Regions from separate parts of the Sporosarcina sp. P26b genome, predicted to be linked through region 2. Evidence: predicted binding sites of a transcription regulator. Region 2 holds the regulator's gene; the other holds the start of a gene.
What was found. Region 2 encodes LexA, which represses DNA repair genes until DNA is damaged. Its sites were predicted from a motif close to CGAACATATGTTCG; they were not measured.
Positions count from the first base shown of each region.

Region 1: a site for LexA is predicted at 2,020-2,033, ahead of uvrB (excinuclease ABC subunit UvrB). Genes of this name have one in related genera too.

Region 1 covers NZ_PDYW01000032.1:16,697-20,134, reverse strand. Annotated here, with positions in the region: gene CSV69_RS15245 (ABC transporter ATP-binding protein) at 1-185, shown strand, start outside; gene CSV69_RS15240 (ABC transporter permease) at 169-1,380, shown strand; gene CSV69_RS15235 (IDEAL domain-containing protein) at 1,640-1,897, shown strand; gene uvrB (excinuclease ABC subunit UvrB) at 2,106-3,438, shown strand, end outside.
Region 2 covers NZ_PDYW01000002.1:282,497-285,934, forward strand. Annotated here, with positions in the region: gene CSV69_RS03315 (methionine gamma-lyase family protein) at 1-763, shown strand, start outside; gene lexA (transcriptional repressor LexA) at 813-1,433, opposite strand; gene yneA (cell division suppressor protein YneA) at 1,629-1,955, shown strand; gene CSV69_RS03330 (YneB family resolvase-like protein) at 1,952-2,605, shown strand; gene CSV69_RS03335 (DUF896 domain-containing protein) at 2,673-2,909, shown strand; gene tkt (transketolase) at 3,018-3,438, shown strand, end outside.

The DNA.
Region 1 (3,438 bases), on a different contig from region 2:
TGTCGACACATGTGCTCGCTACGGCTGAAAAATATTGTGATCGTATTATCCTGTTGCACGAAGGACGGGTGCGTGCGAATGGTACGATGGACGACTTGCGCAAGGCGTTCGGACGACCGGATGCCACACTGGATGATTTATATATTGCTATGACTGAGGAAACCGATCATGAACAACATGCATGAGATTTGGGGACAGCGGTTCTTCCATTATGTCAATGAATTACAGAAATATATGCGCTATGTATTCACAGGACATTTGGCCATCGTCTTCATGTTCGCAATTGGGGCAGGGGGCTATGCGTACAGTGAATGGTTGAAGGGAGTACCGGTTACATTCCCGTCTGCCTTTATCATATCCGTTGTCATTGCACTATTATTAATGAAGGCGGCGCCGACTACTTTGCTTAAGCCGGCAGACATTGTATTTTTCTTGCCATTGGAAAATCAATTGCCGAACTATATGAAACGTTCGAAAACTTGGTCGACATTTTCCCAACTGCCATTGCCGCTAATCGCCATGGTCGTCGCGTTGCCTTTATTAAAGGCGACAGAAGTGGGAACTGGAACGGATTATATGTTAATCATGTTAGTGATCATCGCTTTTAAAGGACTGTTTGTAGCGACTGAATATAGCGTTCGGATCGCCAATCATGATTTCGTATGGCCCGATCGTGTTGTTCGACTAGTTCTAACATTTTTAACGATTCAATTCGCACTGACATGGAGCCCAGTGGCAATCTTCATTGGAATTTTGATCGCCATGCTCTATGCGAAGTATTGGGATAAAAAAGCAGCACACTATCCGTTCCCCTATGAGCAGTTTATTGAATTGGAACAAAATCGTATGATGCGGTTTTATCGATTCGCGAATTATTTTACGGAAGTACCACATTTGGTTGGATCGGTGAGTAAGCGTAGCTGGTTGAAATTTGCAATGAAACGTTCCACGTTTAAGCGTAGAGATGTGCAGAGTTATTTAGTGGTCCGGACATTCATTCGTACAGATGATACATTTTGGTTGTGGGTAAGATTGACGGCATTATCTGCATTGGGCGCGTTTTTAATACCATTGCCAATTGTGTCATTCATATTTGTAGGAGCGTTAGCCTTTGCGACTGCCGTTCAGTTGATTTTGGCACTCGAAGGCGGAGTCGAATTCACGATGGATCAGCTGTTTCCTGAAATGCAGGAAAAATCGCAAATCAAAGCGGTTCGTTCGTTAGTAAGAAAATTGATTTGGCTACAAGCGATTATTCTATTATTGGCGGCCTTGCCGTTATATGGCTTAAGTGTTACACCCGTCTTGATTGCGGTGGTTGCATTAATTGTCGGAGAAGCAACGATTCGATTAACGAAAGAACAAGTGAGAGAGATATGATGATAGATCATAGAGAAGTTAACATTTAGGTGATTTTCGTTTCAGACAGCGACTCCCGCGGAACGCTTCCGTCTGGAACGGAAGTCAACGGTTCTCAAGTAATTATTCATTTTATGACGGAATTATCTGAATATATGTACCTAGTCAATTTTCTTCTATTTATGCGAAAGTAATTCAAAAGTTCGAATAGTAAGATTAAAGGTTGCAATTCATATTCTACTGCATATATAATTACTAAAAGGTATCAGGGGTGAGAGAGATGAATAATAACAACTCATATGCTGAATTTTTGAAAGCGGTAGGTAACAACAGTACTTCTCTCCAAGCGGAAAAGCTGCTGAATGAAATCTATTGGGATCTGTTTCTACAACACATTCATTGGGAACAAACGCAAGCGCGTATCATGACCTTGATTGATGAAGCGCTAGATCAAAATGACAAAGACGCATTCGACCTGTATACACAACAATTACTCGATATTTCACAAGAACAAGGATATGAACTTAAAACAAAATAATGTATTCATAGGCACTGCTAGGGCGAAATCCTGGCAGTGTTTTTTTATTGTAGAGAATGTCATAGCTGTAAGTTTCTTTCACAAAGTACAAGGGTACAATAAAGTACATAGAGAGTTAGCTTAAAACGTACGTTCGTTATTTCTTTAGAAAAAACACGAGGTGTGGTAAAATAGAAGGACAGGTGTTTAAGAAGAGGAGTGGAACCATTTGAACGAAACATTTCAATTGCAGGCACCATATACGCCGCAAGGAGATCAGCCAAAAGCGATCGCTAGCCTTGTTAATGGCATAAAAGAAGGTAAGAAACATCAAACATTGCTCGGTGCAACAGGAACAGGTAAAACATTTACGGTTTCCAATGTACTGACAGAAATTAATAAACCTACACTGGTCATTGCTCACAATAAAACGTTGGCTGGCCAATTATATAGCGAGTTCAAAGAGTTTTTTCCAGATAATGCAGTAGAATACTTTGTCAGCTTCTATGACTTTTATCAACCGGAAGCATATGTTCCGCAGACAGATACATTCATTGAGAAGGATTCGTCAATCAATGATGAAATCGATAAACTTCGTCACTCAGCGACTAGTGCTTTATTCGAACGAAATGACGTACTTATTGTTGCATCCGTATCGTGTATTTACGGTCTCGGTTCTCCAGAAGAATATAATGACATGGTCTTTTCATTACGTAAAGGGATGGAAATACCGCGTAATCAATTGTTGCGCACACTAGTGGACATTCAGTACGAACGCAATGATATCAATTTCACACGTGGTACATTCCGTGTCAGAGGGGATGTAGTCGAGGTCTTCCCGGTAGCACGCGATGAGCGTTGTATACGTCTTGAATTCTTTGGTGATGAAATCGAAAGGATCCGTGAAGTGGATGCCTTAACAGGTGAAGTCATCGGCGATCGTGATCATGTCGCTATTTTCCCAGGATCCCACTTCGTCACGCGCGAAGAGAAGTTATTAAAAGCGATTGAAAATATTGAAATCGAGTTGGAAGAGCAGCTTAAATATTTACGTGATAACGATAAGTTATTGGAAGCGCAGCGCCTAGAGCAACGGACGCGCTATGATTTGGAAATGATGCGCGAGATGGGCTTCTGTTCGGGTATTGAAAACTATTCTAGACATTTAACATTGCGTGAAGCAGGCGCAACCCCTTATACACTTCTGGATTATTTCCCTGACGACTTCTTGATCGTCGTAGATGAAAGCCACGTCTCCTTGCCGCAAATCCGCGGTATGTACAACGGAGACCAAGCGCGTAAAAAAGTTTTGGTGGAACACGGTTTCCGTTTACCATCGGCTTTGGATAACCGCCCATTAATGTTTGAGGAATTTGAAAAACATGTTAAACAAGCGATGTATATTTCTGCAACCCCAGGACCATATGAAATAGAGCATACAGATAAAATGATTGAACAGATTATTCGTCCAACAGGATTACTTGATCCTATCATTGAAGTCCGACCGATTGAAGGACAGATTGATGATTTACTGGATGAAATCAACCTTCGAATCGAGCGAA
Region 2 (3,438 bases):
GATTGTTGCCATTCAACGCTCAAAAGGATATTCAAGCAATCCGTCATTCAGAATCCATGAAATAGAAGCGATAATTAAGGAAGTACGTAAAATGAAGGAAGATGTCGTGATTTTTGTAGATAATTGCTACGGAGAATTTGTTGAAATGAAAGAGCCTGTTGAAGTTGGAGCTGATTTAATGGCAGGTTCACTTATTAAGAATCCAGGTGGCGGATTAGCAAGAACAGGTGGTTATATAGCGGGCAATAAGGACTTGGTTGAGAAGTGTGCATATCGTATGACGTCACCAGGCCTTGGAGCCGAAGCAGGGGCGTCACTCGACACGTTACTGGAGATGTATCAAGGATTCTTCTTAGCGCCGCATGTAGTAAGCCAGGCAGTCAAAGGCGCACTTTTCACATCTGCATTTTTTGGCAGTTTCGGTATGGACACGACACCGCATTACAGTGAGCGTCGTACGGATTTAATCCAATCAGTTAATTTCTTGAACTCGGAACAAATGATTGCATTTTGTCAGATGATCCAGCAAAATTCCCCAATCAATGCCCAGTACGCTCCGGAGCCTTCATATATGCCCGGTTATGCTGATGACGTCATCATGGCAGCGGGTACATTCATTCAGGGGTCCAGTATTGAATTAACAGCTGACGGCCCGATTCGACCACCTTACACAGCATATATTCAAGGTGGTTTGACATATGAACATGTAAAATCGGCTGTTCTCGATTCTATGGAACAGTTGCTTGAAAAGAACTTAGTATAAATAAAAAGTGTATCGAAAACCTTCTAGGTTTCACGATACACTTTTTTTATTAATGAATCATACGGAATACGCCAACAACTTTACCTAATATAGAAACCTTATCTACAATGATCGGCTCCATGGAGGAGTTTTCTGGTTGTAGCCGGAAATAGTCTTTTTCTTTAAAGAAACGTTTAACAGTTGCTTCGTCTTCCTCTGTCATGGCAACAACAATTTCACCATTACTTGCAGAGTGTGTTTGTCTAACAATTACACGGTCTCCATTAAGAATTCCCGCTTCTATCATACTATCTCCTACAATTTCTAACATGAAGATTTCATCTTCTGATGAACCGAACGTATCTGGTAATGGGAAGTATTCTTCTATATTTTCAATTGTTGTGATTGGATTACCAGCAGTAACTTTCCCGATTAATGGTACATGCATAACACCACTTTTTAATTCATCCAATCCTTCTGGATCCAAGATCTCGATGGCGCGGGGTTTAGTTGGATCCCGGCGTATGAAACCTTTACTCTCGAGTCTTGATAAGTGACCGTGAACCGTGGAACTTGATGCCAGTCCGACAGCTTCTCCAATTTCACGAACGGAAGGTGGATAGCCTTTTAAACGAACTTCATCTTTTATGAAAGCGAGTATTTCTTCTTGTCTTTTTGATATTTTCTTCAACAGATTCACCTCTTCTACTAGTTTACGAGCAATGGAATACTGAACCACTATTTTGAATATAGTATAACATGTGTTCGGCTACTAATCAAACAAAGGTTCTAATTTTGCTTGACATGGAATCGTATGTTCTCTTATAATTAAGAACAAGCATTCCGAACGTGTATTCTAAATGCAGGAAATAGAGGAGGAATTATGATGGAGTATATTAAAGAATTTATCAAAAATAATTATTATTTTGCAGTATTATTAGCTGTTTGTGTTTCATTCGCTTGGGTTCAGTTCGATAAAATGGCTGAAGAAGATCACTATATAGAAATCGTTATTAATGAAGGAGATACACTTTGGCAGCTAGCGTCCAACTACTCTGAAGATATACCAACTAGCCACTGGATCGAACAAGTACGTTCATTAAATGAATTACCTACTGATCAAATCGTTTCGGGTGAATTACTACGTGTGCCTGTTAAAATGGATAAACAGACAGATATCCGAGTAGCTGAAGTAGGAGAGGGATCCAGATGACAGAAAAGAGATGTGTAATCTATTGCCGTGTGAGTACAGAAAAGGAGACACAAGAACAATCTATTATTAGGCAACAAGAAGAACTTGAAAAATTAGCATCTGAGTTGTCTTATGATTGTGTTGGAATCTATACAGATCGGCAAAGTGGCTATGACATGGATCGCGAAGGTCTTTTATCTATGTTAGATCAAATCCAAGATGGCACAGTCGATGCACTGTTCATTCAAGACGAAACACGTTTAGGACGAGGCAATGCCAGGGTCGCAATTTTACATGTGATTGCTAAAAGTGAGACTACTGTAATTACCAATCATTCTAACGGTACGATAGAACTGAATGAAATGGATACGATGTTGCTTGAAATTCTTGCAATCGTAGAAGAATATCAACGGAAATTACATAATGCAAAAATACGTAGAGGGATGAAACGTGCTGTTGACAAAGGGTATGACCCTTCGAAGAATTTACGTAATATCGACCAAGCTCCAGGGCGTGAGCGACTTGAGGTTCCAATAGAAGAAATTGTTTCACTACGCAACAAAGGTCTAACATACGAAGAAATTGCAACTGTATTAAATGGGTTAGGTCATGCGGTTAGCAAAGCGACGGTTCATAGAAGGTATAGGGAGTTTATAACACAGCAACACTAATAGGTTGCACTTTTCCTTCAGGTTGTTTACATTTTACTAAACGACTTATTTATGGAGGCTTTTAATAATGCTATCAGAAAAGAAAATACAACGTATCAATGAACTTGCGAAAAAAAAGAAAACAACAGGATTATCGATTGAAGAAGCCAAAGAACAAACGCAACTAAGAAAAGAATACTTAGAAACATTCCGTTCAAGTATGCGTGAGACAATTGAATCGGTCAAAGTGTTGGATCCAGAAGGAAATGATGTAACACCTGAAAAAGTCAAACAAGCTCGTGCGAACCAAAAACCGCTAAATTGATGATAGGTAAAGGATTAATATTGTAATTAGCGTTGGAATTGACTACACTAGAGTAGGAATATGTACTATAAAACACTCATATGAGACAGGACGGAAAGGATGTACAGCATGACCGAAAAAATCGATCAACTGGCAATAACAACAATCCGAACATTATCAATCGATGCGATTGAAAAAGCAAATTCAGGTCACCCAGGATTACCGATGGGCGCAGCACCGATGGCTTATACATTATGGACGAAGCATTTGCATCATAATCCATCCAACCCACAATGGTTCAATCGTGATCGTTTTGTACTTTCAGCGGGTCACGGCTCGATGTTACTTTACAGCTTGTTACACTTGAGCGGCTATGGCTTGAGTATTGATGACTTAAAGAACTTCAGACAATGGGATTCAAAAACTCCAGGACATCCGGAATACGGACACACAGCAGGAGTGGAAGCGACTACAGGACCTCTTGGACAAGGCATTGGTATGTCTGTAGGTATGGCAATGGCAGAGAAACATCTTGCTGCAACGTACAATA